DNA from 3 places in the Xanthomonas prunicola genome. Region 3 is predicted to be linked to each of the others. Evidence: predicted binding sites of a transcription regulator. Region 3 holds the regulator's gene; each other region holds the start of a gene.
What was found. Region 3 encodes FliA, which starts transcription of late flagellar genes. Its sites were predicted from a motif close to TAAAGTTTNNCNNNCNNNGGCCGATAA; they were not measured.
Positions count from the first base shown of each region.

Region 1: the regulator FliA is predicted to act here: its motif matches at 5,096-5,122, upstream of M0D43_RS02085 (methyl-accepting chemotaxis protein).
Region 2: the regulator FliA is predicted to act here: its motif matches at 8,250-8,276, upstream of M0D43_RS18540 (STAS domain-containing protein).

Region 1 is NZ_CP096142.1:562,792-573,419, reverse strand. Features, by position in the region: gene M0D43_RS02105 (FMN-dependent NADH-azoreductase) at 1-258, opposite strand, end outside; gene M0D43_RS02100 (LysR family transcriptional regulator) at 359-1,375, shown strand; tRNA gene M0D43_RS02095 (tRNA-Ser) at 1,730-1,819, shown strand; gene M0D43_RS02090 (DUF488 domain-containing protein) at 2,177-2,782, shown strand; gene M0D43_RS02085 (methyl-accepting chemotaxis protein) at 2,855-4,966, opposite strand; gene M0D43_RS02080 (FAD-dependent monooxygenase) at 5,225-6,415, opposite strand; gene M0D43_RS02075 (MarR family winged helix-turn-helix transcriptional regulator) at 6,452-6,916, opposite strand; gene M0D43_RS02070 (hybrid sensor histidine kinase/response regulator) at 7,354-10,209, shown strand; gene M0D43_RS02065 (response regulator) at 10,325-10,628, opposite strand, start outside.
Region 2 is NZ_CP096142.1:4,331,770-4,342,397, reverse strand. Features, by position in the region: gene creC (two-component system sensor histidine kinase CreC) at 1-1,190, opposite strand, end outside; RNA gene M0D43_RS18565 (sX9 sRNA) at 1,225-1,300, opposite strand; gene creB (two-component system response regulator CreB) at 1,371-2,075, opposite strand; gene M0D43_RS18555 (23S rRNA (adenine(2030)-N(6))-methyltransferase RlmJ) at 2,215-3,123, shown strand; gene M0D43_RS18550 (GNAT family N-acetyltransferase) at 3,521-4,063, shown strand; gene mfd (transcription-repair coupling factor) at 4,473-7,937, shown strand; gene M0D43_RS18540 (STAS domain-containing protein) at 8,388-8,717, shown strand; gene M0D43_RS18535 (chemotaxis protein CheA) at 8,736-10,628, shown strand, end outside.
Region 3 is NZ_CP096142.1:228,943-239,570, reverse strand. Features, by position in the region: gene M0D43_RS00775 (XVIPCD domain-containing protein) at 1-157, shown strand, start outside; gene M0D43_RS00770 (chemotaxis protein CheA) at 382-2,040, opposite strand; gene M0D43_RS00765 (protein phosphatase CheZ) at 2,043-2,669, opposite strand; gene cheY (chemotaxis response regulator CheY) at 2,669-3,061, opposite strand; gene M0D43_RS00755 (RNA polymerase sigma factor FliA) at 3,084-3,851, opposite strand; gene M0D43_RS00750 (MinD/ParA family protein) at 3,848-4,732, opposite strand; gene flhF (flagellar biosynthesis GTPase FlhF) at 4,719-6,404, opposite strand; gene flhA (flagellar biosynthesis protein FlhA) at 7,185-9,257, opposite strand; gene flhB (flagellar biosynthesis protein FlhB) at 9,275-10,405, opposite strand; gene M0D43_RS00730 (putative bifunctional diguanylate cyclase/phosphodiesterase) at 10,552-10,628, opposite strand, start outside.

The sequences.
Region 1 (10,628 bases), 330 kb from region 3:
AATGGCGAAGTTGTACATCGGCGCGCCAATCACGATGACATCGGCCTGCAAAAACTGCTGCATCACCGCTTCGGCTGCCGGATCGGTCTGCGCCAGCGTTTGCGAGGTCAGGTGCGGAATCGGATCGCGGTCGAGGTCGCGATAGGTCACCTCCGCCTCCGGGTGAAGCCGGCGCTGCTGCTCCACGATGGCGGCGCTGAGCTCGCGGCTGATGGAGTTGACGCCGAGCGCGCTGGAATCGAGGTGGAGCAGTTTCATGGCAGTAACCTGTGGCAAGCGGCAGCGCCGCGGAGGTGTGTAGCCTAGGTCGTTGCTCTGTTGGGATAAAGGTGCTTAAATATCACTTATCGTTCTATCCATGGATGCATGTGCCATGCACGACCTGAATGACCTGTACTACTTTGCGATGGTGGTGGACCACGGCGGCTTTGCCGCTGCCGAGCGTGCACTGGGGATTCCCAAATCGCGCCTGAGCCGACGCATCAGCCAGCTCGAAACCGACCTGGGCGTGCGCCTGTTGCAGCGCTCCACGCGCCGCTTCGCGGTCACCGACGTCGGCACCAGCGTGCACCGGCACGCCCAGACCATGCTTGCCGAGGCGCAGGCCGCGCGCGAGGTGGTGGATCGTCTCAGCGCCGAGCCGCGCGGTCTTGTACGTGTGAGCGTTCCTGTCTCTCTCGCGCAGATCCAGTTGCCCAAGTTATTGCCGGAATTCCTGGCCAAATATCCCAAGGTGCGGCTGCAGCTCAACATCAGCAATCGCCGCGTCGACGTCATCAACGAGGGCTACGACATCGCCCTGCGCGTGCGTTCGCGCCTGGACGACGACGGCAGCCTGGTGATGCGCAGCTTCGGCCAGGTGCAGGAATTGCTGGTCGCCAGCCCCAAATATCTGGACCGCGCCGGGCGCCCCAAGGACCCGAGCGAGCTCGCCAACCACACCACCATGAGCACCAGCGAAGACGAAGCGCATCAGCGCTGGGAATTGCACGGCCCGAACGGCGAAATGCGCCGCGTGGACCTGCAGCCGCGCCTGGCCGGCTTCGACTTCCCGCTGCTGCAATCGATGGCGCGCGACGGCTTCGGCATTACCATGCTGCCGGAAACCGTGTGTGCCGAAGCAGTGCGCAGCGGCGAGCTGGAAGTGGTGCTGCCGCATTGGTCGCTGCCGCAAGGTATCTGCCACGCCGTGTTCGCCTCGCGCCGCGGCCTGTTGCCTGCGGTGCGGGTGTTCATCGACTTCCTGGCCGAACACCTGCCGCAGGAAATTGAACGCTCACGTCTGGATTGCGGCGGCAACTGCGCCGAACTGGCGGAAAAGCTCAAGCGTGCCGCCGGCACTACACCGCGCTTGGTTGTGGCCGAAGCTGGCTGAGCGCTACCGGGAGCCGTTGAGGCAGGCGATGCATCATCGGCATTGCCTTGCTTCTCTGCAGCCAGCTCGCTGCAAACGTTTGGCGCGTTGCATGCGTTCTTGGATGCATCCATTCGGCCCGCAACAGGTGGTGGTCTGCCACAAGTGACGGCAGCAGCACGCTGCGCCAGCGAAAAGTAGCGCGGCGTAACCAAGCAAAACGCATCCGGGCATGCGAGAATGCGTGCCCGGGAGCGATCCTGGGAGTGGTCGTTCGGCGCAAGATGTCCGTGCGGCTAACGACAAGGCGTCACCCGCGCAATGCGGGCGCCAGCGTGACACCCGATGCCTTCGGGGGTCACGCGCAACAGCATCGGAGAGATGGCCGAGCGGTTTAAGGCACCGGTCTTGAAAACCGGCGAAGGGTCAAACCTTCCGTGGGTTCGAATCCCACTCTCTCCGCCATAGCTCGTTGCAAATTGCTGAAGGCACCGGGACTTTCTCCCAAGGCCCGCCTCTTGTCCTATTTCCTGTCCCACACTCAAGGCAATGGTCCCTCTGATGATCCATTTGTCATCGGGCTGATTGATCGGCAACCCGGTCAACCGTGCAGCGCAGGTGGTTAAGCGACTGGCGCTTGCATCGCTGCTGCCGCTTTCAGCACGATCTGGAGCAAGCAGCGCTCACCTTGATACGGGAATCGCGCGCGCTTAAAAGCAGATGTGCCCGATCCGCTTGCGGGCATAGGTGGCGTGTCCATCACTTGCTATGGGCGCTTGCGATGATAGTGCTGTATTGCCACTCCGTTTAGCTACTGCTGCGATGCATGACAGCTTCCCCTTAATCAACACCGAGGCGCCTGCGCAGCAGGCCGCTGGCTATGCGGCCGAGATGCTCTGGACGATCGGTCATTCCACCAGGAAATGGGAGACGTTCATTGCGCTATTGCGCACCCACGGGATTGAGGCACTGGTGGATGTGCGGCGCTTTCCGGGCTCGCGTCGCTACCCATGGTTTGCCAGCGACACGATGGCGCAGGCATTGGACGCGGCGTCGGTGCGCTATTTATGGCTGCCCGAGCTGGGTGGACGTCGCAGGGCGCGGTCGGGATCGCCAAATGGCGGATGGCGCAACGAGGCGTTTCAGGGCTATGCCGACCACATGACCAATGCCGACTTCGCCGCCGGAATGGAGCAGGTGACGGCCATGGCGCGGGAGCGGCGTACGGCCCTGATGTGTGCCGAGGCGCTATGGTGGCAGTGCCATCGCCGCTTGATTGCGGATCTGTTGCTGCACCGCGGGTGGCAAGTGCTGCACATCCTTGGCGAGACCGCGGCGGCGCAGCATCAGTTAAATGCAGATGCGCGCCCGGCAGGGCGCGATCTGATCTACCCGCCGCGACAGGTTGGTCTGTTTTCTGCCGAGTAGGCGCTTGTGTTAGATCGAAGCCGAGACGATGGCCGCGACCATTGCTTGCGCGTCGAACGTTATCGTGCGGACTTACAGCACCGGTGTGTTGACCTTGAAGACTTCCACTGCACGGGTGAGTTGCGTGGAGTGCTGTTCCAACGCACTTGCGGCGTTGGTTGCGGCTTCCACCAGGCGGACATTGTGTTGAGTCGTTTCGTCCATCTGCGCGATGGTGTGGTTGACCTGTTCGATGCCGCCGGCTTGTTCCTGCGAGGCGGCGGAGATGTGGCCCATGATGTCGGTGACGTGCTGGACGCTGGTCACGACCTCGCCCATGGTGGTGCCGGCCTGGTGGACGAGTGTGGAGCCGTCGGCGACGCGTTGTACGGAGTCGTCGATGAGCCGTTTGATTTCTTTTGCTGCATCCGAGGAGCGGTGTGAGAGGGTGCGCACTTCCGATGCGACCACGGCGAAGCCGCGGCCTTGTTCGCCGGCGCGTGCGGCCTCGACCGCGGCATTCAACGCGAGAATATTTGTCTGGAAGGCGATGCCGTCAATGACTGAAATGATGTCGGCGATGCGCCTGGACGAGGCTTCAATGCCGGACATCTGTTCGATCACCTGGCCGACGACGTCGCGTCCCGCTGTGGCGATGGTGGCGGCGCCGCGTGCGAGCTGGTTGGCGCGGTTTGCGTGTTCGGCATTCTGCTTGACGGTGGAGGTGAGCTCTTCCATCGAGGCGGCCGTCTCTTCCAGGTCGGCGGCTTGTTGTTCGCTACGGCGCGCCAGTTCCTGATTTCCGCTGGCAATGTCTTCTGCAGCGAAGCTGATGCTGTTGGAGGTTGTCTGGATGCGGGTGACGATGTCGGTGAGACGGTGCACGGTGCTGTTGGCATCGTCGCGCATGGAGGCGAACACGCCGTGGAAGTTGCCGGACATGCGCACGGTCAGGTCGCCGTCGGCGATCGAGCGCAGCAGGTCGGAGAACCTGGCCAGGTTGGTGTCGGAGGTGGCCATCATGGTGTTGAGGTTTTCCACCATCAGGCGGAAGTCGTGCTCGAACTTTTCCGGCTGGCCGCGTAGCGCGAAGTTACCTGCGCATGCGGCCTGTGTGAGTTCCTGGATCTGCGCGTTGATGGCCTGCAGGTTGCGTTTGACCTGCTGCATGGTCGCGGTAATGGCAGCTTTTTCACCGGGATACTGTTCGATGTCCTGAGTGAGATCGCCAACCGCGTAACTGCCCATGACCTGGGTCATGCGCAGCTGGGTCTGCACGTGGGCGTGCACCAGCGCGTTGGTATCTCGCACCATGGTGCCGTACTCGCCGGGAAAACGCTGCGCGTCGGTGCGGTAGCTGATCTCGCCGGCATCGTGGCGTACGGCCATGCTGCGTTGCGCGGAGATCACTTCCTGCAGGCGCCGCTGCATCTGCTGCATCGCGCGCAGCAATTGTCCGGATTCGTCGTTACTGGTGGGTGCGTCCTGGCTGCGCAGGTCGCCGTCGTTGATGCGCTCTGCCAGGCGCAGCGACTGGCGCAGCGGCAACACCACGCTGCGCGTGAGCAGGAAGGCGATGGCGGCGCCCAGCAGCAGGGCAACGATGGTGGAGGCGACCATCAGTGTCGCGAAGCCACCAGCAGTTGCGACGGCTTGCTTGGCGGCAGCGCGGTTCTTGGTTTCCTGTAGGTCGATGAAGGCATTGATGCTGGCCAGCCAGGCGATGAAGGCCGGGCGTGCTTCCTGCAGCAGGTGCTGCTCTGCATGCAGCTTATCACCGGCATCGCGGAAGCCTCGCACCTGGGTGATCAGCGGCAGGGTGCGCTGCTCGATGGCCTTGATCTGCTGGAGGATGTGTTTCTCCTTGGCATCGGTCGAACTGGCGAGCATGTCGTCGAGCGGTTGCGCGGAGCGCGCGTAATCGGCAGCGAGCTTGTCGATCAATTGTTCGGCAGCGTGGCGGTTGGTGAGGTCGTCCATCAGTACGACGTCGCGCAGGGCGATGGCGCGGTCGTGGACGCTGCCGCGGAAGTTAATCGCGTAGCGCTGCTTGACGCTGTTGACTTCGTTGATGGCGGTGAGCTGCTGGTCGATGCTGCGAACGCGTTGGATGCCGACCACGGTCAGGATCACCATCAACACGATGATGGCGAGGAAGCCAAGGGCCAGGCGCTGTCCAATGCGCAAATTTGGGAAGAAATGCATAGGGGTTCGATCGGGATCCGACTAACGGAAGAGCGGGCAGGCCCAGCAACTGCAGGGGGACGAATGCAGACGCGACACCGCAGGCGCCAGCACAATTGCCGCCGCGTCGGTGGTGTCTCGACGTGTTCGTTAGCGACCTCTTCCATTGGAACTGAAGCCATTGCGCGTGATGGTTCAGGTGCTGGTGGGACTGGCTAACGCGTCGCGGGGTAACCCATTGCGCTGCCACGCGTTGCTCACCAGGACCTGTCGCAGCGCTTACCGATAGCGCGAGAGATCCGGTGCCTTGATCGAGGGCGTCATCCACTTGGTTGCGATGTTCTGCACGCTTGGCTGGCTTGCGAGTTTGAGTGCCCCATGCAACAGGTGGATGCCGAGGCGGCTGTGTGGGTTCATCAGGCGCGGGCCAATCTTTGGCACGCCTTGGGCCTGCTCGACCATCGGGCGCATCGCGTCATCGTAGGCGGCGAAGGCCGCGTCCAGCGTGTCGGCGCGGGCAATTTCGTTGGCTAGCACATAGCCGCCGGTCACCGCCAGGGTAGCGCCGATCCCGGCCAGTGGCGTGGCGCACCACGCGGCATCGCCGGTGAGCACGGTGCGTCCGCTGTGCCAGCGCTGCATGCGTACCTGGCGCAAGGCATCGAAGTAGAAGTCGTTGGTGGCGTGCATGCCCTCCAGCACGCGCGCCGCTTGCCAGCCGGCGTCGGCAAAGCGCTCGCGCAGGTAGGTCTTTTGGACATCGATGCTCCAATCCTGTTCGCCTTCGGCCGGTTTTTGCAGCGAGAGCATGGCGCGCGTGGTGCCGTGCCGGTCTGGCCGCAACGAGATGCTGCGCCCGCCGGTGGTGTGGTACCAGCGCCACAGCCGGTCGTCGTCGGCAGTGCGCGGGATGGTGAAATAGGCGATGGTCAGGTCCATCCAGCGCGGATCGTTTTCGCCAGGAAAAACTTTTTCGCGTGTCGATGAGCCCACGCCTTCAGCGACGATCACCGCATCGAAGCGTTCGCTGCATCCGCTCTCGAAGCTGACGGCGGCGGCATCGGCGGCGGCAGCGTCTTCGATGTTGGCGATGCGGTCGCCGAAGCGATAGGTGACTTGATTGCGTGCGGCGTCGTAGAGCAGGCGAGCCAGATCGCCGCGCAGAATCTCTAGCTCGGCAGTAGGGCCATCACCATTGATGTCCTTGGTGTTGAAGGTGGCAACGGCCTGGCCGTGCGCGTCAATCCAGGCGGTGCCTTCTTCGCCGGTTCCCTGGGCAAGCGCTGCCTGCTCCAGGCCCATACGCTGCAGGATCTCGCGGCCGACGCCACGGATATCGATATTTTGGCCGCCATCGCGAAACTGTGCGGCGCGCTCCACCACGGTGACATCGAAGCCGCGATGGGCGAGCGCCCACGCGGCGGTGTTGCCGGCAATGCTGGCGCCGGTGATCAGGATGCGACGCGGCATTGTTGTCACCCGTGAGATGAAATATCACGGGTGATGTTACACGTCCTGACTGCAACGCTCCATGTTCGCGATCAGCCGATGCATGAGCGCGACGGTCTGCTGCACTTCATCTTCAGAAAAGCCCTCCAACGCCACCGCATTCATGCCCAGCAAGGCACGGCTGCCGACGTCGGCGATCGCGCGCCCGCGCGCGGTGAGCGCCACCAGCGCGGCGCGGCGATCCTGCGGGGTGGGTGTGCGCTTGATGAGCTTCAGGCCTTCCAGCTTGTCGAGCAGCGCCACCATGGCCGGCTGCTTCACGGCCGAGGCGATGACCAGGTCGCGCTGCAACATCGGGCCTTTCCAGGACAGCAGCATGATCGGGCCAATCAGGGCCAGCGAAACGCCGTGCGGCCGTAGTTCGGCGTCGACCAGGCGATTGAAGACCCGCGCTGCGTGGTTGGCCAGGTAACCTGGCGCGACCGCAGCTTGCGGATGGATGAGTTCATTTTGATCCAGCATCTGTACGACCGTGGTTGTCCTGAAGCCCTCCAGCGATTTTACGTGTCCTGCAGCGCGCATGGCGGTAGGTGCACCTTGGCCAAGCGCCACTGCCTTGCGGCGTGGCTGCTCGGCGGGCTCGAATGCGTGCAGGCCGACGACTGCATTGGCCTTTGCGCACGCTACACAGTGGCCCAAACGCGGCAGTGGAAGTTGCCTGGTTCAGTCACTGCGCCCGTGGTGACTGGACGCCAACTGTCATAGGCCAGATGATGGGCGAGCGCGCGCACACTCCGCTTCGCCGAGAAGAGATGCGTAAGCTGGCTACCTGGTCTTCAACGGTTGGACGCGATGTACGGATGGGTGATGGATAAGCTCACAGCAGGCGACACTGCGGTCGTGCACGGCGCGTGCTGGAGCGGTTGCCTGTGCTTCGGCGCAGTGCAGGCACACACCCGATGAATGCGGGGTTTCCGCATGGTGACAGCGTCATGGCGCAGGCGGTGCGCGACCACGACTGGGCGGTGAGCCCACTGGGACCCACCACGCAATGGCCGTCGCCGCTGCGCAATGCCGTCGACCTGATGCTGGGTTCGCCCGAGAGCATGTATGTGGTGTGGGGCGATGCGCTGACCTTTTTCTACAACGATGCCTATGCGCCGATCCTGGGGCCGCGCCAGGCGCAGGCGCTCGGCGCGCCACTGCGTGAATTGTGGGCCGATGCGTGGGACGCCGTGCGCGAGCCGATCGAGGCAGCGTTCGCAGGCCAGGCCTCGCGCTTCGAGGAACTGCCGATCGGCATGAATCGCTACGGCGTGCCGGAGCAGACCTGGTGGACGTTCTCGTTCTCGCCCATCTATCTGGACGATGGCCGGGTGGGCGGCGTGTTCTGCGTCACCAGCGAGGTCACCGCGCGCAAGCTGGCGCAGGCGCGGTTGGCCGACGAACACGAGCGCTTGATCCGCCTGTTCGAGCAGGCGCCGATGTTCATGGCATTCCTGAGCGGGCCGCAGCATCGGGTGGAGTTCGCCAACCCGTGCTACTCGCGTCTGATCGGCCATCGCGATGTGATCGGGCGGCCACTGGCCGACGCGCTGCCCGATGCGGTGGAGCAGGGGCATCTGCGCCGCCTGGATGAGGTCTATCGGTCTGGGCGAGCGTTTTCGGCCAATGCGCTGCCGTACAACGTGCAAGCAGTGCCGGGCGGGCCCAGCGAGCGGCGCTTGCTGGATCTGGTCTATCAGCCGATCGCCGGCGCCGATGGCACCATCTCCGGCATCTTCGTGCAGGGCCTGGACATCACCGATCGCATCAGCCTGGAACGCGCGGTGCGCGAGGCCGAGGTGCGTAACCGGCAGATCCTGGACAGCGTGATGGATTACGCCATCATCGCCACCGACATGCATGGGCGGGTGACGTCCTGGAATGAAGGCGCGCGGCGCACTCTGGGTTGGAGCGAGGCCGAAATGCTCGGTCAATCGCTGGAGCGCACGTTCACTCCGGAAGACGTCGAGCGACGCCAGATCCTGATCGAAGCAGCGGCGGCGCTGGAATGCGGCAGCGGCATGGATGAGCGCTGGCACGTGCGCAAATCCGGCGAGCGGTTCTGGGCCAATGGCTCGTTGATGGTGTTGCGCGAAGAAACGGGCGAGGCCATCGGTTTCGTCAAGGTGTTGCGCGACCGCACCGCCGAGCGGTTGGCGAGCGAAGCCTTGCGCAAGAGCGAGCGGCGGCTGGATGCGTTGGTGCGCGCATCCTCGCAATCGATTTTTTCCGCCAGCGCAGATTGGCGCCAGCTGCGCCAACTGGTGGGCGACGGCGTGTTGAGCGAAGCGGTCTCGACCACACCCGAATGGCAGGCGATGGTGCACCCGGACGACCGCGAGCGGTTGGCGCAAGCGCTGACGCAGGCGACTGCCAATCGGTCTGGCGTGGATGTGGAATACCGCGTGCTCGGCGCAGATGGACGCGTGGGCTGGACCTTGATGCGCGCCATTCCGCTGCTCGATGAGCGCGAGCAGATCGCCGAGTGGTTCGGTACCTCTGCCGATATCACCGACAAGCGCGTCGCCGAAGAACAGTTGCGTCAGCTCACCGAAACGCTGGAAGAGCGCGTGCGCGAGCGTAGCGCAGCGTTGTTGCTGGCCGAAGAAAAACTGCGTCAGAGCCAGAAGATGGAAGCGGTGGGGCAGCTGACCGGCGGGCTGGCGCACGATTTCAATAATTTGCTTACCGCCATCAGCGTTGGCCTGGAACTGGTGCAGACGCGCATCGAACAGGGCAAGTACGACCGGTTGGAACGCTATGTGGAGATGGCGCAATCCAGCGCGGCGCGCGCCACCGCATTGACTCAGCGGTTGCTGGCATTTTCGCGGCGGCAAACGTTGGCTCCCACCGCACTGGATGTGGAAGCGCTGGTGCGCGGCATGCACGACATCATCGCGCGTACGCTGGGGCCGTCGATTGCATTGCAGCTACGTCCGGCTGCCGAAGCGTGGAAGGTATTGGTGGACGCGCCGCAGTTGGAAAATGCGCTGCTCAACCTATGTATCAACGCGCGCGATGCCATGCCCGATGGCGGCGAGCTCACCATCAGCCTGCACAACCTTGCGCTGGACGCGGCTGCCGCTCAGCAGCTGGAGTTGCCGGCTGGCGATTACGTGTGCCTCAGCGTGCAGGACACCGGTACCGGCATGACCGCCGAGGTGATGGCCAAGGTGTTCGAACCGTTTTTCACCACCAAACCCATCGGCCAGGGCACCGGGTTGGGCTTGTCGATGATCTATGGGTTCACCCGCCAATCCGGCGGGCATGTGCGCATCGATTCGGAAGTAGGCGTAGGCACCACCATGGCCTTGTACCTACCGCGTTTCACTGGCGCGCTGGCGCAGGACGACGTAGCGCCTGCCAACCGGCCGCTGCAGCGTAACGCTTCGCAGAGTTGCACTGTTTTGCTGGTGGAAGACGACACCGCGATCCGCGTCTTGATCTCCGAGGTGCTCACCGAAGCCGGCTACCGCGTGATCGACACTGCCGAGGGCAGCGCGGCGGTGGAGCGTTTGCGCTCGCATGAGCATATCGATGTGCTGGTGACCGACGTCGGCCTGACCGGCGGCCTCAACGGGCGCCAGGTTGCCGATGCCGGGCGGCAATCGCGGCCGGCACTTCCGGTGTTGTTTGTCACCGGCTATGCCGCCAGCGCTGCGGTGGGCGCGGGACAACTGGACGATGGGATGGAAGTGTTGACCAAACCGTTCCAGGCGGTCGAGCTGGAGCGGCGGGTGGCGCAGTTGCTGGAGCGGCGCGCGCCATAAGCGTTGCGCGCAGTGCTAGCTGCGAGTAACGACACGCAGCCCGATCGCGTGAGGCAGACGTGCCACCTGGAAGCTGGCGCTACAGATACCGGCTTGCGTGAGCGGTTGCGTCTGCTTACAGCGCCTTTCGGACGATGCCGAGCAGATCACGCAACGAAAATGGCTTGGTCAAAAGACGCATGCCGGTACCCAGGAAGTCGGCGCGTTTGGCGATTTCGCCCGCGTAGCCGGTCATGAACACGATGGGCAGTGCGGGGCAAATGAGGCGTGCCTTGTCGGCAAGGTCGCGCCCGTTCATGCCAGGCAGGCAGATATCTGACAGCAGCAGATCGAATGGACAGGCTCTGCTGAGTTGCGACAGCGCTTGTTCGGCATCGGCGGACGCCACCACGTGGTAGCCCTCCTCGCCGAGAATGTCT
Region 2 (10,628 bases), 1.1 Mb from region 3:
ACACGCCTGTCCTGCGGCGAAAACCCGATGGCGTTTTCCAGCAGATTGACCAACGCTTGACGCAGCAAGAAGCCATCACCGAGTACCTGACCGCCTAACGTCGCAGCGCTTACATCGACCTCCAACATCACACCGGCCGCCGCTGCGCGCAGCGACACCGCGTCTGCTGCGGCCTGCAGCAGCCCACCAAGACCGATGCGTTCGCGCGTCTGCAACCAGCCATGCTGCTCCACTTCGGCCAGCGCCAGCAGCTTGTCGATGGTTTCGGTGAGCCGTTGCTCCTGCGCGCGGATACTGGCCACGAAATGCTGGCGATCGGCTTCCGGCAGTGGCTCGGTCAGCAGCTCCGATGCACCGCGAATCGCCGCCAGCGGGCTTTTCATTTCGTGCGTCAGCGACTGCACGTATTGCTCCACGTAAGCCTTGCCTTCCAGCTTGCGACGCATGGATTCCAGCGCCTGGCCCAGATCGCCGATTTCATCGCCACGCGGTTTGGGTGGCGGCACCGGGATGCCGGCGCTCACCGCCTGCGCATAGCGATTGAGCCTGCCGATGCCGCGCATCAACCACCAGGTCATCAAAATACCGATCAACGCAGAAATGCCGATCAGCCAGGCGCCGCGTTGCAGGATGTTGCGCTGGCTGGCTTCGATAAACGGGTCGATGCTGCGATTGGGCTGCGCCAGGGTCAGCACGCCGATCAGCGTCTTCGGGTCGGCCGGTGCGTAGATCGGCGCGGCCACGTGCATCACCGTTGCGGTGGGGTCGCCATCGATTTCCGGGCTGGAACGTGCGCCGTACTCGCCGCGCAAGGTGCGGTACACATCGTTCCAGCGCGAATTGTCGCGACCGACGTCGCGGCCCAACGAATCGAACACCACCACCCCGCGCGCATCGGTCACGGTGACGCGGTAATCCACATTGTTCTTGCGAAAGCGCCATACCCGCGCCTTGGGATCGCGCTGCTGCGCCCTGGCCACGTTGCGCGCGAAGCTCCCATCGGCAAGCGTGCCGGCAGCCAGTTCGCTGCTGGCGATTTCCGCCAGCACATTGGCCGCATCCACTAGGGTGGATTCCATTGCCTGGCGCACGCCTGGCTTGACCTCGTTGACGAACACGCGCATCACGAAAAACGCGGCCAGGCCCACGATCAGGAAGAACCCCAGAAACAGCTTGAGACCGAGCCGCATGTCAGTGCGTGGCCTCGCCCAGGTCGCCAAGCGCGGCTGACAACACGTCGCGAACAGTCGTTGGGCGGGGATGGGCAGCGCACTCAGAACCGCAGTGACGCGTGGTCCATGCCGATGCCGAGCACCGGCCGCGCCTGCCTGGCGGATGCGCCGTCGGTTTGTTCGCCGATCTCAACATGCCTACACCTCCAGCGCGTAACCAAGGCCACGGTGGGTGCGGATCGGATCGGCCGGTACGCCAGCCAGGCGCAACTTGCCGCGGAGCGTCTTGATGTGGGTGTCGACGGTGCGGTCGGCACTGTCGGCGCTGGCGTCCCAGCCGCGGTCCATCAGCTGCGCACGGCTCAGGATCGCGCCAGGACGCTGCAGCAATGCCGCCAGCAGCGCGTATTCGTAGCGGGTCAGCGGCAGCAACGTCTCGCCGTAGCGGATGCGGCTGCCGTCGCGGTCGATGGCAAATGCGCCGTGCGGCTGCCAGCCCGATTCGACCACCCCGCCCGCGTTGCGTCGGCGCAGGCGCGCGCGCACCCGCGCCACCAGTTCGCGTGGCGAAAACGGCTTGGCCATGTAGTCGTCGGCGCCTAATTCCAGCCCGAGCACGCGGTCGATTTCGTCGTTGCGCGCGGTCAGAAAAATCACCGGCACCTCGCTGAAATTGCGCAGCGTGCGGCAGACCTCGAAACCGTTGATGTCCGGCAGGCCCACATCGAGCACCACCACATCGGCCGGATCGGCGCGCAGCCGCGCCAGCGCATCGCGACCCAGCAGGCAGTGCTCGGGTGCATAGCCCTCGCTGCGCAGCGCGTAGAGCACAGTATCGGCAATGGCGGCTTCGTCTTCGACGACGAGCACGCGGGCAGGAGACTCGGACATGCCGCGCAGCATAACGGCATGCGGGCACCGCCTACAGGCCGAGGTGTTCCGCGAACGGCGCGCAACATCCCGATGCCGCCACAGTGCGTCTGCGTCGGCCCACCCTGCGACGAGCCGCAACAAACCCTGCCGCAGCCTCTACACTGCCGCGATGAACTATCGCCACGCCTTCCATGCCGGCAACCACGCCGACGTGCTCAAGCACATCGCCCTGCTTGCCCTGATCGACACCCTCAAGCGTAAGGACACCCCGTTCTTCGTGCTCGATACCCACGCCGGGCGCGGGCGCTACCAACTCGGTGGCGAAGAGAGCCGCAAGACCAACGAAGCCGATGCCGGCGTCATGCGGCTGATGGCCGAAGCGACCTTGCCAGAGGTGGTTGAGCGCTACCTGCGCGCGGTGCAGGCCGACAACCAGTCCGTCGCCCGCCCGGCTACGCCCGGCCAGAAGCCCACGCGCACCACGGCCGGCATTCAGCTCAATTACTACCCCGGCTCGCCGCTGCTGGCCGCGCAGGCGCTGCGCGAGCAGGACCGCATGGCATTCTGCGAACTGCAGCCGGACGAAGCCGACGCCCTTAAGGGCTTATTCGCCAGGGACAGCCGGGTGCGCGTGCATGCCGGCGACGGCTATGCCGCGATCCGCGCCTTCCTGCCGCCGCGGGCGGGCGAGACCAAGATCGGCCGCGGGCTGGTGCTGATCGACCCGCCGTACGAATCGCAGGACGCCGAGTACCAGCAGATCATCCACAGCGTGCGCGAGGCGCTGGCGCGCTGGCCGCAGGCGATCTGCATGGTGTGGTACCCGATCAAGCTGCGCCGCAGCCTGCAGCCCTTCATGCGCAAAGCCGCCACGCTGCCGGCCAAGTCGGTGCTGGTCGCCGAGTTGCAGGTGCGCCCGGATGACTCGCCACTGCGCCTGACCGGCAGCGGGCTGCTGATCGTCAATGCCCCTTGGCAGTTCGACCAGGTGCTGGCACCCGCGTTGCCGGTCCTCAAGCAGCATCTCGGCGAGCCCGGCGCCTCGACCCGGCTGGAGTGGCTGCGCCAGGACGGCTGAGTCGGTATACCCGCAGCACACCCGTCGCTGCGGGTGTGCTGCGGGTACGCAGGTGTTTCCGGTGCACCGGCGCAGTGCGTTGGGCCGCGCGCTTGGTTGCTGGCATGCCGTTGCTGCACGCCCCGTCAGCGCAGTGTTCACAACCGGGCGCTGCACTCAAGGCCGCGCGTGCGGAAGGCCACGCCTCGTTTCAAATGTCTGCCGGCCAGGCCGCGCGTTGGTGATTCCTCGGCCATGCTGCGCTGCCCCACGCTCACGACCGGCTCACGGCTCCGCTCGTTACAGTTGCGTGGGAAGCACTGCCATCTCCAGTCGGCCCCCGGCAGCACACCGGATTCATTCACGGTTGCGCGCCGGGCTGGTGCCAGAATCTTCCGATCTTTAAGGAACACCGGTCATGGCCATTCGCAATCGCATGCCTCCCTGGCATGAAAACTTCAGCCTGCCCAATGGCCGCATCCTTCTGCTCCGCCCGATCCGTCCCGAGGATGGTCCGCCGCTGCAGGGGGCTTTCAGCCTGTTGGGACCGGAGGAAATTCGCGCGCGCTTCGTGCGCTCCTCCGCCGAAATCACCCCGGAGATGGTGCAGCGCCTGACCCACCCCAACCCCAAGAGCGAGATCGTGCTGGTCGCCGCCGAGCAATTGCCACCGGGCGAAGCGCTGGTGGGTGCAGTCGCCCGCGCAGCGCTGGTGCCAGGCACCCGCCAGGCCGAATACACCATCCTGGTCAGCAGCTTCGTCGCCGGCCAGGGACTGGGGCGGCAGTTGATGCGCAAGTTGGTCAAATGGGCGCGGCGCAAATATCTGGATTGTCTGTTCGGCGATGTACTGCAGAGCAACCTGCCGATGCTGCAGCTGGCCGAGTCGCTGGGCTTCAAACCGCAGGCGCACCCGGATTCGCCGGAGCTGGTACGGATGGTGCTGGAGCTGGATGCCTGAGTTGCCGGGATGGGGAATTCGGGATGTGGGATTCCAAACAGCGGCTTGGCGCGTGGTTTGCTGCGTTCCCTGCCCGCTCGCCATTGCAGGACTCACTGTAAGTACGTCCTTCTAAGTGCAATGAGCCGCTCTCGTCTGGCAGACAGCCCACCCTATTAGCGCGGTGTCCTCACCGCTGCGGGACCGTTGGCGGCATGGATGCCGCCAACGCGCCCCCATGGACGGGTTCACGGCGTGTCCCGTGAGCGGCGAGAGCCGCGTAGTCGACACGCAGCGCGGCGTCTGACTTCCAGACTCCGCACGGGTTACGTCGATAGCCCCTTGTGCGCCCTGCCGCGCGCGCGCCCGGCGCCGCCGTTCACATCAGATGGACCGGCCACGGCAGGGGCTCTGATAAAATTATGGGCTGATGCCGTCGCCTACCTTCCCCTCCCCGCCGCTGCCCAAGTCTGGCCAGCTCCGCGCCTACTGGCGCGCTCCGTCCTCTCCGACTGCGCTGGCGTGGTCGATTGCGCGGGCAGCCGAGGCGCATGCCGGCCCGCTGCTGGTGATCGCACGCGATAACCAGAGCGCACACCAGATCGAAGCCGATCTGCATGCCTTGCTTGGCGAACATTCTGCGCTGCCGGTGGTGCCATTTCCGGATTGGGAAACCCTGCCCTACGACCAGTTCAGTCCGCACCCCGAAATCATCAGCCAACGCCTGGCCGCCCTGCACCGCCTGCCCGGCCTGACCCGCGGCGTGGTAATCGTGCCGGTGCAGACCTTGCTGCAGCAGCTGGCGCCACTGAGTTACATCGTCGGCGGCAGTTTCGATCTCACCGTCGGCCAACGGCTGGATCTGGATGCGGAAAAACGCCGCCTGGAAAGCGCTGGCTATCGCAATGTGCCGCAGGTGATGGACCCGGGCGATTTTGCCGTGCGCGGCGGCCTGCTCGATGTCTTCCCGATGGGCGCGGACACACCCTTGCGCGTCGAGTTGCTGGATGAGGATATCGACTCGATCCGCGTGTTCGACCCCGAATCGCAGCGCTCGCTCGACAAGGTGGACGCGGTCAAGATGCTGCCCGGCCGCGAAGTGCCGATGGACGATGCCAGCGTGGAGCGCGTGCTGGCCTGCCTGCGCGAACGCTTCGACGTGGATACCCGGCGCAGCGCGCTGTACCAGGATCTCAAATCCGGACTGGCGCCATCGGGCATCGAGTATTACCTGCCGATGTTCTTCAGCAAGACCGCCACCTTGTTCGATTATCTGGACAAGCGCGTGTTGCCGCTGGTCGCCATCGGCGTCTCCAACGCGGCAGACACGTTCTGGGCGCAGGCGCAGGACCGCTACGAGCAACGCCGCCACGATGTGGAGCGCCCGCTGCTGCCGCCGGACGCGTTGTACCAATCGCCAGACGCGCTGCGCGAGCGGCTCAACAAGATGGCGCGCATCGAAGTCTGGGCCAGCGACCATCCGCGCATCGACGAGGCCGCCGCCCTGGGCGACCAGCCGTTGCCGCCGCTGCCGGTGGCGGCAAAAGACGCCCCGGCCGGCCAGGCGTTGGCCGCGTTCCTGGGCCATTACCCCGGCCGCGTGCTGGTGGCCGCCGATACCGCCGGCCGGCGCGAAGCCTTGATGGAAGTGCTCGCCGCCGCGCAATTGAAGCCTGAGGTGGTCACCGACGTGCCCGCGTTCCTGGCGGGCAAGCTGCGCTTCGGCATTACGGTGGCGCCGCTCGAAGACGGCTTTGCGCTGGATCAACCGCAGATTGCGCTGCTCACCGAGCGCCAACTGTTCCCGGAGCGCGCCAATCAGCCGCGCCGCACGCGCCGGGTCGGACGCGAGCCGGAAGCGATCATCCGCGACCTGGGCGAGTTGTCCGAAGGCGCGCCGATCGTGCACGAAGACCACGGTGTGGGCCGCTACCGCGGCCTGATCGTGCTCGACGCCGGCGGCATGCCCGGCGAGTTCCTGGAAATCGAATACGCCAAGGGCGACCGGTTGTATGTGCCGGTGGCGCAGCTGCACCTGATCAGCCGTTACTCGGGCGCCTCGGCCGAAACTGCGCCGTTGCATTCGCTGGGCGGTGAGCAATGGACCAAGGCAAAACGCAAGGCGGCCGAGAAGGTCCGCGATGTCGCTGCCGAACTGCTGGAAATCCAGGCACGTCGACGCGCGCGTGCGGGCCTGGCGCTGCAAGTGGACCGGGCGATGTACGAACCGTTTGCGGCAGGGTTCCCGTTCGAAGAGACCGGTGACCAGCTCGCTGCGATCGATGCAACCCTGCGCGACCTGGGCAGCAGCCAACCAATGGACCGTGTGGTCTGCGGCGACGTCGGCTTCGGCAAAACCGAAGTGGCGGTGCGCGCAGCGTTCGCTGCCGCCAGCGCCGGCAAGCAGGTCGCGGTGCTGGTGCCCACCACGCTGCTGGCCGAACAGCATTACCGCAATTTCCGCGACCGTTTCGCCGATTACCCGATGAAGGTGGAAGTGCTGTCGCGCTTCAAGAGCACCAAGGAAATCAAGGCCGAACTGGAGAAGGTCGCCAGCGGCGATATCGACGTGATCATCGGCACGCATCGTCTGCTGCAGCCGGACGTGAAGTTCAAGGATCTCGGGCTGGTCGTCGTCGACGAAGAACAACGCTTCGGCGTGCGGCAGAAAGAAGCGCTCAAGGCGATGCGCGCCAACGTGCATCTGCTCACGCTCACCGCCACACCGATTCCGCGCACGCTCAATATGGCCATGGCCGGCCTGCGCGATCTGTCGATCATTGCCACCCCGCCGCCAAACCGCCTGGCGGTGCAGACCTTCATTACTGCCTGGGACAACACGCTGCTGCGCGAAGCCTTCCAGCGCGAACTCAGCCGCGGTGGTCAGCTGTATTTCCTGCATAACGATGTGGAAAGCATCGTGCGCATGCAGCGCGATCTTTCGGAACTGGTGCCGGAAGCGCGCATCGGCATTGCGCATGGGCAGATGCCCGAGCGCGAGCTGGAACGGGTGATGCTGGATTTCCAGAAGCAGCGCTTCAATGTGCTGCTGTCGACCACGATCATCGAATCGGGCATCGACATTCCCAACGCCAACACCATCATCATCAATCGTGCCGATCGATTTGGATTGGCGCAGTTGCATCAGTTGCGCGGCCGCGTCGGTCGCTCGCATCACCGCGCCTACGCGTACCTGGTGGTGCCGGACCGCCGTTCGATGACCTCCGATGCAGAAAAGCGCCTGGAGGCGATCGCTTCGATGGACGAGCTCGGCGCCGGCTTTACCTTGGCAACGCACGATCTGGAAATCCGCGGTGCCGGCGAATTGTTGGGCGAAGACCAGAGCGGGCAGATGGCCGAAGTCGGTTTCAGCCTCTATACCGAGCTACTTGAGCGCGCGGTGCGCAGCATCCGCCAGGGCAAGCTGCCCGACCTGGATGCCGGCGAAGAAGCGCGCGGCGCCGAGGTGGAGCTGCACGTGGCCTCGCTGATTCCCGAGGATTATCTGCCCGACGTGCATACGCGCCTGACGCTGTACAAACGCATTTCCAGCGCGCGCAATCCCGAGGCGCTGCGCGAATTGCAGGTGGAGATGATCGACCGCTTCGGCTTGCTGCCAGACCCGGTCAAGCACCTGTTCGCGATTGCCGAGCTCAAGCTGCAAGCGAACGCGTTGGGCGTGCGCAAGCTGGATCTGGGCGAAAACGGTGGGCGGCTGGTATTCGAAGCCAAGCCAGCGATCGATCCGATGACCATCATCCAGATGATCCAGAAGCAGCCGAAGATCTACACCATGGACGGCCCGGACAAACTGCGCATCAAGCTGCCGCTGCCCGAAGGTGCGGATCGCTTCAATGCCGCACGCGGTTTGCTGGCTGCGCTGGCACCAGGCTGAAGCGCAGCGCCGCGTTTGACGGCGTTGCAACAGACTCGACAACACCCCACGCCGTGCAGGCAAGCAAGCGCCACCCACTGCATGACGTGCGTGCGCGACATTTCCGATATCACGCCGACCTGCATCACCCGCAACGGGCTCGCACCCCTTGCCCTTGCTCGGTGCGCACCGCTCTACCGTGTTTGAGACACGCGTGTCTTGTCCCGGCACTGCCCCGGACAACCGCCTTATGAGCCTGCTTTCGACAAACCTGAGCAGTTAATTCAAAAACTGCTGAGGATTTCGCATTTCCGTCATTCGGCTGAATTTGCCCTAAATATTCCAGCCAGGCGCCGATACCTGCATAGACCGGCATGACTCTGCGTGCAGGGCAATCCCACGCAGTTCCATGCCACCGCGCCCTTCTCCCCGCGTCATCGCACCCACCGTGCGCCATCGCCCGAGGCACCAATGAACACTCCGTCTCCCGATCTGCCCGCGCCGTTGACGCTTGCCCTTGAGGGCGAGATGACCATTCGTCGCGCTGCCGAACTCAAGCCGCTGTTGCAGCCGGCGTTGGCGCATCCGGGCGGCGTGCATCTGGATCTGGCGGCGGTGAGCGAAATCGACACCACCGGCTTGCAGTTGTTACTGGCCACCAAGCAGGCGATCCAGGCCGATGGACGGCCGTTTTCGCTGACCGATTCCAGCCGTGCGGTGGTCGATGTGATCGAGCTGCTCGGCCTGCTCGAAGCGCTGTACCCGCATGCGGTTGCCGGTCTTGGCGAACACATTCACTAACGGACCGGTGACGCGCGCATGGACATGAACCAACTGATGCAAACCTTCCTGGCCGAGAGCCGGGATCTGCTCGAAGACATGGAACGCCATTTGCTCGAAGCCGAGCGTGGCGAATCCTCGCCAGATGCGGTCAATGCCATCTTCCGCGCCGCGCACACCATCAAGGGGTCCGGCGGCCTGTTCGACCTGCCGCAGCTGGTCGGTTTCACCCATGTGGTGGAAAGCGTGCTGGATCTGGTACGCGACGAAGCGCTGACCCTGAGCTCGGAACTGATCGGGCTGTTGCTGGTGTGCTGCGACCATATCCATGCCTTGGTGGAAACCGCCGCAGACCCGAGCCATGCCGACCCGGCCGCCTTGGCTGCTGAAGCCGAGCCGCTGCTGGCGCAATTGCAGACTTATTTGCAAAGCAGCACCTGCGGCGTCACCGCCGCCGCCATCCAGCACAGCACCCCTGAAAAACAGAGCGGTTACTGGCGCATCTCGCTCAAGCTCTTCGCCGATGCGCTGCGCTTCGGCAACTCCCCGCTCAAGTTGATCCGCAATCTGCGCGGCCTGGGCTCGGTGGAATCGATCGGTACCGACTACAGCCAGTTGCCGCGGTTTGAAGAACTCGACCCGGAAGCCAATTACCTCGGTTTCCAGATCCTGCTACGCAGCGACGCCGACCGCGCCGCGATCGAAGACGTATTCGAATTCGTTCGCGACGATTGCGACCTGGACATCGCCGCAGTGCCGGCACCGACCGATGCTGCCACGCTGCTGGTCAGCGAGCCGATGATTGCCGCAGCGCCGGCCGGCGCGCTTGCCGCCGTGCCCAACGCGGCAAATACCGCGTCGGCGCCGGCCCGCAATGCGCCTGACGCCGGCGGACGCAACAACGATGCGCGCTCGATCCGCGTGGATGCCGACAAGCTCGATCGCATGATCGATCTGGTCGGCGAACTCATCATCGCGGTCAGCAGCACCAATGCCAATGCGCAACGCACCGGCGATGCGCAATTGCTGGAATCGGCCTCGATCCTGGCCGGCCTGGTTGAAGACGTGCGCGAAAGCGCGTTGCAGCTGCGGATGGTCAAGATCGGCGGCACCTTCAGCCGCTTCCAGCGCGTGGTGCACGATGTGGCGCGTGAACTGGGCAAGGACATCGCCCTGGTGGTGGCCGGCGAAGACACCGAGCTGGACAAGTCGGTGGTGGAAAAGATCGGCGACCCACTGACCCATCTGGTGCGCAATGCGATGGATCACGGCATCGAGCCGGCAGACGTGCGCGTTGCGCGTGGCAAGCCCGCACGCGGCACCGTTGGGCTCAACGCGTATCACGACTCCGGCAGCATCGTTATCCAGATCACCGATGACGGCGGCGGTTTGAACCGCGACCGCATCCTGGCCAAGGCGCTCGAACGGGGCCTGATCGAACCCGGCCGCCAACTCAGCGACCGCGAAGTGTTCGCAATGATCTTCGAACCGGGTTTTTCCACCGCAGAAAAGGTCACCAACCTGTCCGGGCGCGGCGTCGGTATGGATGTGGTCAAGCGCAATATCACTGCGCTGCGCGGCACGGTCGAGATCGACAGCGCTGCCGGATTGGGCACCACCATCTCGGTACGCCTGCCGCTGACGCTGGCCATCATCAATGGCTTCCAGGTCGGCGTGGGCAAATCGGTTTTCGTGGTGCCGCTGGATGTGGTGGAAGAGTGCGTGGAGTTCACGCCCGACTACACCAACGACTACATCGACCTGCGCGGCAGCGTGTTGCCGTATGTCCGCCTGCGCGAGTTGTTCGCGCTGGGCGGCAAGACCCCGCCGCGCGAAAGCATCGTGGTGATCCGCCAGGGCGCGCAGCGCTTCGGCCTGGTGGTGGACACCTTGCTGGGCGAATGGCAGACGGTGATCAAGCCGCTGTCCAAG
Region 3 (10,628 bases):
GATGGCGCATACGAAGACGAGTGATGCGATTGCGCAGCCCGTCGAGCAATCCTTGGCGCAATTACAGGCCTTGGGCGAAACTCAGCGCCAACAGCAATCCCCGCAGCAGGAGCAACAGCGAGAGCAGTCGATTGCGCCTCAACACCGGATGGTGTGAGGGCTAGTGAAATAACGGTTCCAGGTTCACTTCCACGGCAGCCTGGCCGTCGCCAAACCATCGCGCCCATGCGTGCGCGCGTAGCGACATAGATCGGCAGCGATGCTGGTGGTGAAACGACAACAGCCGCAGTACGCGGCCGTTGTCGTCAAATCAGGCAGACCAGATCGTCTTGCCGATTCCCGATTCCCGATTCCCGATTCCCGATTCCCGATTCCCGAAAATCAATGATCGCTGGAGCGCAGCCCATCCACATCCAGGATCAGCGCCATGCGGCCGTCGCCGATCAGGGTGGCGCCGGCGTAGCCGGGCAGGCCGCGCAGGGCGCGGGGCAGGGGCTTGATCACCACTTCCTCGCGGCCGCGGACCTGGTCCACCACCAGGCCGAAGCGGGTTTCGCCGGCCTGCAGCAGCACTACCGTCAGTAGCGGCGGCTGTTCGGCAGGCACGCCCAGCCAGCGACGCAGATCGATCAGCGGCAGGGTATGCGAGCGGCGGTCCAGCACGGCGCGGCCGTCGAACCAGCCCAGCGAGGTCTGCGGGGCGTGCAGCACCTCGACCACGCGGGCCAGCGGTAATGCATAGACGGCTTCGCCGGCCTGCACCAGCAGGGTCGGCAAAATCGCTAACGTCAGCGGCACGCGGATCATGAAGCGGCTGCCGCGGCCCAGTTCGGACTGGATCTGGATCTGCCCGCTGAGTTCGCGGATGCGCGATTGCACCACGTCCATGCCCACGCCGCGGCCGGAGATGTCGGTGACTTCGGCCTTGGTCGAAAAGCCCGGCATGAAAATGAGATGCAAGCACTCGTCGGTGCTAAGGCGGGCAGCGGCTTCGGCATCGATCAGGCCCTTGTTGCGGGCGATCTCGCGCAGGCGTTCGGGGTCGATGCCGGCGCCGTCGTCCTGGATCTCGATGCTGACGTAGTCGCCTTCCTGCTGTGCGGACAGGCGTACATGGCCGCTCCGCGGCTTGCCGGTGGCTTCGCGCAGGGCCGGCGATTCGATGCCGTGGTCGATGGCGTTGCGCACCAGGTGCACCAACGGGTCGGCCAGGGCTTCGACCAGATTGCGGTCCAGTTCCGTTTCGGCGCCGATCAGTTCCAGTTCCACTTCCTTGGACAAGGTACGCGCCACATCGCGCGCCACCTTGGGGAAGCGGGCGAACACCTTGCTGACCGGTTGCATGCGGGTGCGCATGACCGCGGTCTGCAGGCGGGCGGTGGCGATGTCCAGCGTACTGACCGCGCGGTCCAGTTCCTCGTCGCGCAGACGGGTACGCAAGGTCTTCAAACGGTTGCGCGACAGCACCAGTTCGCCGATCAGATTGACGATGGCGTCCAGGCGCTTGGTGTCCACGCGCACGGTCTGTTCGGCTTCGGCGCCGCTCTTGGCTGCGGCCTTGCCTGCCGCCTTGGGGGCGGGGGCATGCGCATCGTCGCCGTGTGCGGCAGCCACCGGCTTGGCGGCCGCCGCCTGCGGTGCGGCCTTGACCGCCGGCGGGCCGCTCTTGGCATCGAACTGCGCAATCAGCGAGGCCGGTGCATGCGGCACGGTTTCGCCCGAGCCCATTGCATCCAGCATCGCCTGGAGATAATCCAGCGACTGCTGCGCGGCATCGAAGTGATGCGCCTGCAGCACCGCCTGGCCCGACCGTGCCATGCCGAGGGTTTCTTCGGCGGCGTGGCACAGCTCCACCATGGGCTTGATCGCCAGAAAGCCGGCGCCGCCCTTGAGCGTGTGGAAGCCGCGGAACACCGCGTTGAGCTGGTCGGCTTCTTCTGGCGCCTGTTCCAGCGACACCAGCTGTTCGCCGAGGCGATCCAGGATTTCCTGGGCCTCGACGATGAAATCGGCAGCAATATCGTCTGGAACAGCACTCATGGTTACAGCCCCAATCCTGACAGCAGGTCGTCGGCGTCGTCTTGCGACACCGCATGACGGTCCAGGCCCTTGACTGCAGGACCGGCAAGACCGCCGTCGTCTTTCTTCGGTTCGATGTTCTTTGGCGGCAGGCCGAGCGCACCGAAGCCCTCGTGCACGCGCCGCACGATGCCGGCCACGCGACGGATGATCTGCCCGCTCAGGTCCTGGTAGCTCTGCGCCAGCGATAGCTCGGTCAGGTTGTGTCGCATCTTGTCCATCAGCGCGCCCTGGTCCTGATTCAGACCGCCGTCGCGCAACTGGTTTGCCAGTTCGCGGCATTCTTCGACCAGATCCAGCGTGCGGTGGCTGGCCTTTTCGGTCATTTCCACCACATGGTCCAGTCGCGAACACGCATCGTCCAGCTCGCCGGCTTCTTCGGGCACGGTGGGCAGTTCGCCCAGTGCCTGGCCGAGTTCGCGGGCGAGCCGGCTCAGGCTCTGCATCATCGGGCGCGTGCGCAGGGCGGCGAGGTGATCCACCTCGCGCCGCCAGGCGACCTGGTCACCGCTTTCCAGTGCATCGAGCGCGTGTTGCAGGCGCTCGATCAAGGCGGCACGTTCGGCATCGGCTTCCACGGTGGCGTTCATCAGGCGGTCGCCGCCAGACGTTCGAACACCTTGCCCAGCTTCTCTTCCAGCGTCTGCGCGGTGAACGGCTTGATGATGTAACCATTCACGCCGCACTGTGCGGCTTCGATGATCTGCTCGCGCTTGGCTTCGGCGGTCACCATCATCACCGGCAGGTGCTTGAGCTTGGCGTCGGCGCGGATGTTGCGCAGCAGGTCGATGCCGGTCATGCCGGGCATGTTCCAGTCGGTGACCACGAAATCGAACGGGCCGGCCCGCAATGCAGCCAATGCGCTGTTGCCGTCCTCGGCCTCTGCGGTATTGGTGAAGCCCAGATCGCCCAACAGATTCTTGACGATGCGTCGCATCGTCGAGAAGTCGTCCACGATCAAAATCCGCATGTTCTTGTTCACATCAAGCTCCTAACACGAAAAATTATTCGTCAATTTCGACACCGGCATCGGCCAGTTCGAAGACTTTGAGGCGGCCCCGCAAACGCACCACCGCCTGGCCGTGGATCTGGCAGACGCGCGATTCGCTGACACCGAGCACGGCGCCGATTTCTTTCAGATTCAATTCTTGTTCGTAGTACAGCGACAGCACCAGCTGCTCGCGCTCGGGCAACTGGCCGATGGCCTTGCCCAGTTCGCGGCCGAATTCGCCACGCTCCATCATCTGCTGCGGATTGGGGCCGCCTTTGGCGGTGGTGTCCAGCTCGCCGTGATCTTCAATGCGCGATTCCAGGCTCAGCACCTGGCCGCGGGCGGCATCTTCCATCAGACGCAGGTAATCGGGCAGCGGCATCTCCATTGCGGCGGCCACTTCGGTGGCGGCGGCAGCGCGGCCGGTGTGCTGTTCGATCTTGCGCACGGCGGCGGCGGCATCGCGTGCGCGGCGGTGCACCGAGCGCGGCACCCAGTCGCCGCGACGAATTTCGTCGATCATCGAGCCGCGGATGCGGATCGAGGCATAGGTTTCGAACGAGGCGCCCTGTTCGGAGTCGTAACTGCGCGAGGCCTCGATCAGGCCGATCATGCCGGCCTGGATCAGGTCGTCTACCTCCACGCTGGCCGGCAGGCGCGCGGCCAGATGGTGGGCGATGCGGCGGACCAGGTCCGCGTGCTGGGTCACCACGTCGTTGGCGTTGTTGCGCTGCACGGCGCGGTACTGCGCGCTGGCCGTGGTTGCGGTAGCGGTGCTCATGCGGCCACTCCCCGTTGGATGATGCGTTCGACAAAGAACTCGACGTTGCCGCGCGGCACGGTGGGAGCCTGCCAGCGCGAGGTACGGCGTGCGATTTCGGCAATGGCCTGCGCCGACGGACTGGCGGGGTAGGCCTTGATGACGGGTTGCTGACGCTGCACCGACAGGCGTAGCCAGTCGTCCTGCGGCACGTGGCCGAGATAGTTCAGCGACACGTCGCCCAGGAACTTTTCGCACACGCGCGAGAGCTTGTCGTACAGCAGGCGGCCTTCGTTGGGGTCGCGCACCATGTTGGCGATGATCTGCAGGCGGTCCACGCCGCGTTCGCGCGAGAGCACCTTGATCAGCGCGTAGGCGTCGGTGATCGAGGCCGGTTCGTCGCAGACCACCACCACGGTGTCCTGGGCCGCCTGGCAGAAGGTCAACACGCTGTCGGTGATGCCGGCGGCGGTGTCGATGACCATCACGTCCAGGTCGCGTTCCAGTTCGGAGAACACGTTGACCAGGCCGATGTGCTGGGCCGGGGCCAGTTCGGCCATGTGGCGGCGACCGGAGGCGGCCGGCACCACCAGCACGCCGCCGGGGCCTTCGATGATCACTTCATCCAGCGTGCAGCGGCCGGCGATCAGGTCGGCCAGGGTGTACTTGGGCGCCAGGCCCAGGACCACGTCCAGGTTGGCCAGGCCCAGGTCGGCGTCCAGCAGCAGGGTGCGTTTGCCCATGTCGGCAAGCGCCACCGCCAGATTGGCAGAGATGTTGGTTTTCCCCACGCCACCCTTGCCGCCGGTCACGGCAATGGTGCGCACCGGGCCCAAGGGCTCGGGACGGGTCGCCGACAGGGGGAAGGCGTTGGTCAGCTTGGCGTATTCACGCGACTGCATGGTTGTGCTCCGGAGTACAGGGCTTATCGGCAGCGCGCCGCAAATCTTCAAGGCGAAGAACGAGACTGGCGGCATTGGCGCGGTGCAGGTCGTCGGGGACCCGCTGTCCGTCAGTCACCCAGGTGATGGGCATTTGGTGGTCGACCACCACCGACAAGGCGCTGCCGAAGCGGCCGGTCTCGTCGAGTTTGGTCAGCACCACGCCTTGGGGCTTGGCGTGGGCGAAGCGGCGCACGACCTCGTCGAGGTCGGCAAAATGGGAGTTGGCGGGCAGCACCAGCAGCGACGTCACCTGCTGGGCGGCGCGTAGCCAGTTCAGCTGGGCGGCCAGGGCGCGGTCGCGCTGGCCCATGCCGGCGGTATCGATCAGCACCAGCTTGTAGTCGCGCAGGCGCTCCAGCAGCTCGAGCAGGCTTTCGGCGCTGTCGGCCTCGTGCACGGCGATACCGAGCTGGCGGCCGTAGCTGTGCAGCTGCTCGCGGCCACCGACGCGCAAGGTGTCGGTGGTGACCAGGGCGACGTCGCGCGGGGCGTGCTGGGCGGCGAAGCGCTGTGCCAGCTTGGCGATGGTGGTGGTCTTGCCGGCACCGGTCGGGCCGACCAGGGCGATCACGCCGCCGCGTTCCAGCGGGTCGATCGGGGCCACCGGCAGGCGCTTGGACAGCAGTCCCAGCATCAGCCCGCGGCCACGGTGCAATTCGGTATCGGCCGGGATCTGCATGGCGACATCGCGGGTCAGGCCGGCATCGAAGCCATAGTCGTCCATCAGCTCCAGCGCCTGCGCACGCACCGGGGAGCCACGCAGGCGCTCGTCGGTGAGGCGGTTCATTTCGCGCTCGATCATCTGCCGCATCAGCGCCAGTTCGCCACGCAGCTGCTTGAGTTCTTCGTCGTTCTGCGGGGCCGGCGCGGCGGCAACCGGAACCGCGGCCAGCGCGGCGGGGGCGACGACGATCGGCGGCAACGCGGCCGGCGGCAGGATCTGCGGCAGCGCGTCGTCCAGGTCGAAGTCGGCTTCGTCGTCGCGGTCGTCTTCGTCCTGGCCGTAGCCGGCATGCGTGGCGAGCGCCGCCGCCATCACCGGGCTCAGCGCCTGCGCCGGAGCGGCCTGCACGGCCGGGCGCTGCACCGGGGCGGTGGTCAAAAAGTCGGCGAACAGCTGTTCCGGCACGGCCGACAGCGCGTGTTCCTGACGCGGGGCAGTGGTGACGGCAACCGCGTGGGCCAGTGCCTGGGCGGCCGGCGAAGGGATGCTGGCGGTGCGTATCGGCGCGGCAACCGGCGCCTGGCGCGGCACGTTGACCGGCTGACGCAGCGCCATGGCGGCGATCATGTCTTCAGCGGCGCTGGCAACGCGCTGGCGCTGGCTCACGTTGGCATCGGCAGCCGGCTTGAGCGGGGCGTGTACCGGTGCGGCGGACCTGGCCGGAGCTTGCGGGGCAGGCGCCTGCTGGATGGGTGCCTGCTCGCTGTGGGCGGCGGCCGGGGTCTCGGAGCGCGCGGTTTCCAGGGCGCGCTGCACGAGTTCTTCGTCGTAGTTGCTGGCAGCGACGATCTCGATGCCTTCAGCGGTACGGCGGTTGGACAGGATCACTGCGTCCGGGCCGTGTTCTTCACGCACCATGCGGAATGCGGTGCGCATGTCCGGGGCAACGAAGCGTTTGATTTTCATGCGAAGTGCCTCCAGGAACAGGACCCGCCGGACGCCGGACGGGTGCGCGATGAATGAGGGTGTGTTGCCAGCGTCATGAGTTGCCTGTCCCGGTCGTTGTTCCAAGTCCTGCGTTCGCCCCGGAGCGGTGCTGCTGCTGCGGTGTCGGCAGAGCTAATGCATGCGGTGTGCCAAAACGTGTTGTGCTGGGTTTCTGGCGGTGCGCTGACGCTGGAAAGTGGCGAGGAAGTGCTGGGTTCGAGCGCTGCCTGCGCATCCAAGTCGCTGTATTGATTGGATTCTTCTGGATGGGCGAGGCATCGGTGCCGCGATGGGCGCAGTGCTCCGATTGATCCGGGAGGCGTGCGGTAGGCCCGCGCGAAGACATCTGGCCGGCCGGTGCCATGCAATCGATTGGACGTTCAGCCGAGTGGCGGATTTCCGGCGCGAACATGAGGGGCCGGCCTGCAGCACTGCGCATAACTGCTGGCGCCAGCGAACGCTGCGATCTAGTCCGGACGGTGTTGGATGCGCAGCAGCACCTGGTCGCGACCTGGGCCGGCTCCAAGACGTCAGTGCGACGTGTTTCATGGAAGCCATGCGTGCAATCGGCTCACGAGCGCCTGGGAACCTTGGGGTCCTGCTGCAGCTTGAGTGCTTCGTGGCTCGCGGCGGTAGATGCTGCGACCGGTCTGGCGCTGAAAGCCAGACCGGTCTTGCGGTCTGCCGACATGTCTTGCCTGTCGAAGGCCCGCACGGGCGCTCGCGTTCCGCGGGCGCACGCGCCGGTGCCTGGCCGGCTCAGCTAATCGTACCGACCAGCTTCAGGCGCTTGTCTTCCGGTACTTCGCTATAGGCCAGCACCGACAGGCTGGGCACGCTGTGGCGAACCAACCGGGCGAGTGCGGCGCGCACCTGTCCGGGTACCAGCACCACCGCCGGTTCGTTGCGGGCTTCCTGTTTGCCAACGCACTCGGCCAGGCTCTGGTGCAGGCGTTCGGCCAGGCCCGGTTCCAACGCCACGCCATTGCCGTGGGTGGATTCCTGCAGCACGCGCTCCAACTGCGGGGCCAGGGTGAACACCGGCAGTTCGGCCGACATGCCGGCGATTTCCTGCACGATAAAGCGACCCAGCGAGGTACGCACGGCGGCAGTGAGGGTGGCCGGGTCCTGGCTGTGCGGGGCGTGTTCGACCAGTGCTTCGACGATCTTGCGTAGCTGGCGCACCGGGATCTTCTCGATCAGCAAGTTCTGCAGCACGCGCACCACGACCGACAGCGGCAGCGCCTTGGGGGTGAGATCTTCGACCATCTTCGGCGCAGTCTTGGCCAGCGTCGCCAGCAGCTGCTGCACTTCTTCATGGCCGAGCAGTTCCGGGGCGTGTTCGCGGATCAGGTGCGACAGATGGGTGGCGACCACGGTGGCCGGGTCGACCACGGTGTAGCCCATCGATTCGGCGTAGGCGCGTTGATGCGGCTGGATCCAGGTGGCGTCCAGGCCGAATGCCGGGTCCTTGCCGGGGATGCCGTCGAGCTGGCCGAGCGCGCCGCCCGGGTCCAGCGCCAGCTCGCGGTCGGAATAGATTTCTGCGGTGGCCACCGGCACGCCGTGCACCAGCAGGCGGTAGGCGTTGGCGGACAGTTCCAGGTTGTCGCGGATGTGCACCGGCGGCACCAGGAAGCCAATGTCCTGGGTGAGCTTGCGGCGCACGCCCTTGATACGCGCCATGAGTTCGCCGCCCTGGTTCTTGTCCACCAGCGGGATCAGCCGGTAGCCCACTTCCAGGCCCAGCGGGTCGATCGGGCGCAGCTCGTCCCAGCTCAGTTCGGCGCTGGCCTGTGCGGCAGTGGCGGCCGCGGCGGCCTTCGGGTCAGTGGCGGGGTCGCCGGTCGGGGCAACCACCAGGCTGCGTTTGTACATCTTCCAGGCGATCACGCCCAGGATCAGACCCAGCGTCAAAAACGCGACGTTGGGCATGCCCGGCACCAGGCCGACCAGGCCCAGGATGGCTGCGGCCACCGCCAACGCGCGGTGCTGGCCGAACACCTGGCTGATCATGGCCCCGCGCATGTCCTGTGCACGCGAGGCGCGGGTCACCAGCAAGGCGACCGAGGACGACACCAGCAACGCCGGCAGCTGCGCCACCAGACCGTCGCCGATCGACAGCAGGGTGTAGGTGGACGCGGCATCCATGAAGCTCATGCCGTGCTGGAGCATGCCCACTGCCATGCCGCCGACCAGGTTGATGAACAGGATCATGATCGCGGCGATGGCGTCGCCGCGGATGAATTTGTTGGCGCCGTCCATCGCGCCGTAGAAGTCGGCTTCCTCGCGCACCTCTTCGCGGCGGGCCTTGGCTTCCTCGCGCGTCAGCAAACCGGCGTTGAGGTCGGCGTCGATGGCCATCTGCTTGCCGGGCATGGCGTCCAGGATGAAGCGCGCGGTCACTTCCGACACGCGCCCGGCACCCTTGGTGATGACCACGAAGTTGATGATGGTCAGGATCGCGAACACCACGATGCCCACGGCGTAGTTGCCGCCGATCACGAACTGGCCGAAGGCCTCGATGACCTTACCGGCCGCGGCGTGACCGTCCTGGCCGTTGATCAGGATCACGCGGCTGGAGGCGACGTTGAGCGCCAGCCGCAGCATCGTGGTCATCAGCAGCACGATCGGGAAAATGGTGAATTCCAGCGGGCGCTGCACGTACACCACCGCCAGCAGCACCATCAGCGAGATGGCGATGTTGAAGGTGAACAACGCATCCAGCACCGGCGCGGCCAGCGGCACCATCAGCATGGCCAGCATGGCCATCAGCGCCATCGGCGCGCCCAGGCCATTGCGCAGCAACTCCATCACGCGGCGGGCATTCATCGGGGCGGGCTGGGCGCTCATGCGCTGGCTCCCTTGCCGAACTCATCCACGTCCAGCGAGGGCAATTCCGGCATCGGGCCGCCGTTCCAGCCACGCAGCTGGTAGACGTAGGAGAGCACCTGGGCCACGACCGAATAGAGTCTCACGGGAATTTCCTTGCCGATTTGTGCTTCCCTATACAAGGCGCGTGCCAAAGGCGGTGCGGTGACGATCGCCACCCGGTGCTGCTCGCCGGATTCGCGGATGCGGAAGGCCATTTCGTCCACGCCCTTGGCCACCACGATCGGGGCGCGCATCTTGCCGCCTTCGTACTTGAGCGCCACCGCGTAGTGGGTCGGGTTCATCAGCACCACGTCGGCCTTGGGCACCGCTTCCATCATCTGGCGCTGCGACATCTGCATCTGCATCTGGCGAATGCGGCCCTTCACCTCTGGGCTGCCCTCGCTTTCCTTCATCTCGCGCTTGATCTCTTCGCGCGTCATCTTCAGCTTCCGCATCCAGTTCCATTTCTGGTACGGCGCGTCGATGGCGGCCAGCAGCACCAGCGCACCGGCGGTGTAGAACAGCAGGCTCTTGGTGAAGTCCAGCCCGTTGCCGACCGCCTGTTCCAGCGGCTGGCTCACCAGCGAGCGCAAACCAGGCAGGCTCTTGGAGATGCAGAAACTGGCAGCCAGACCGACGAACACCAGGCGCAGCACCGACTTGACCAGCTCGGCCAGGCTATTGCTGCCCCACATGCGCTTGATCCCGTTGGCCGGGTTGAGCTTGGTGAGGTCGGGCATGATCGCCTTACTGGAAAAGTGCAGGCCGCTCATCAGCAGCGGACCGGCCAGGCCGGCGGCCAGGCAGATGCCGATCAGCGGCAGCATCACCCACAGCAACTGCAGGAGCAGATCGCCGAAATGGCCGAACAGCGCCATCGGGTTTTCGCGCATCGTCGGGTCCGGGCTGAGCGCGGTCTTCATCCAGACGGTGGCGCGATCGCCGATGCCGCGGGCCAGCGCCATCAGTGCGAACACGCCGGCACCGAACACGGCCGCCGTCGAGAGCTCGCGCGATTGCGGGATGTTGCCCTGCTCACGGGCCTCGCGCAGGCGTTTTTCGGTGGGAAGCTCTGTACGCTCGCCGCCGTCTTCGGACTCAGACATGGAGGTGCCGGTGGGGGATTACCCTAGCTGATGCAAGCGGCGTTCCACGTGGTCGAGACGGGAATCGGAAATCGGGATTGGGGAGTCGGACACGCCGTGGCTGCGGCTTGAACCGCTGGCGGGACGTTGTGGCTGCAGTGGGCGGCTCAGCTTGCCAGGCGTTGCGGGCCGTCGCGCTGGGCAACCACGGTGGCGATAAAGCGTTCGGCATCCATCGGGCGGC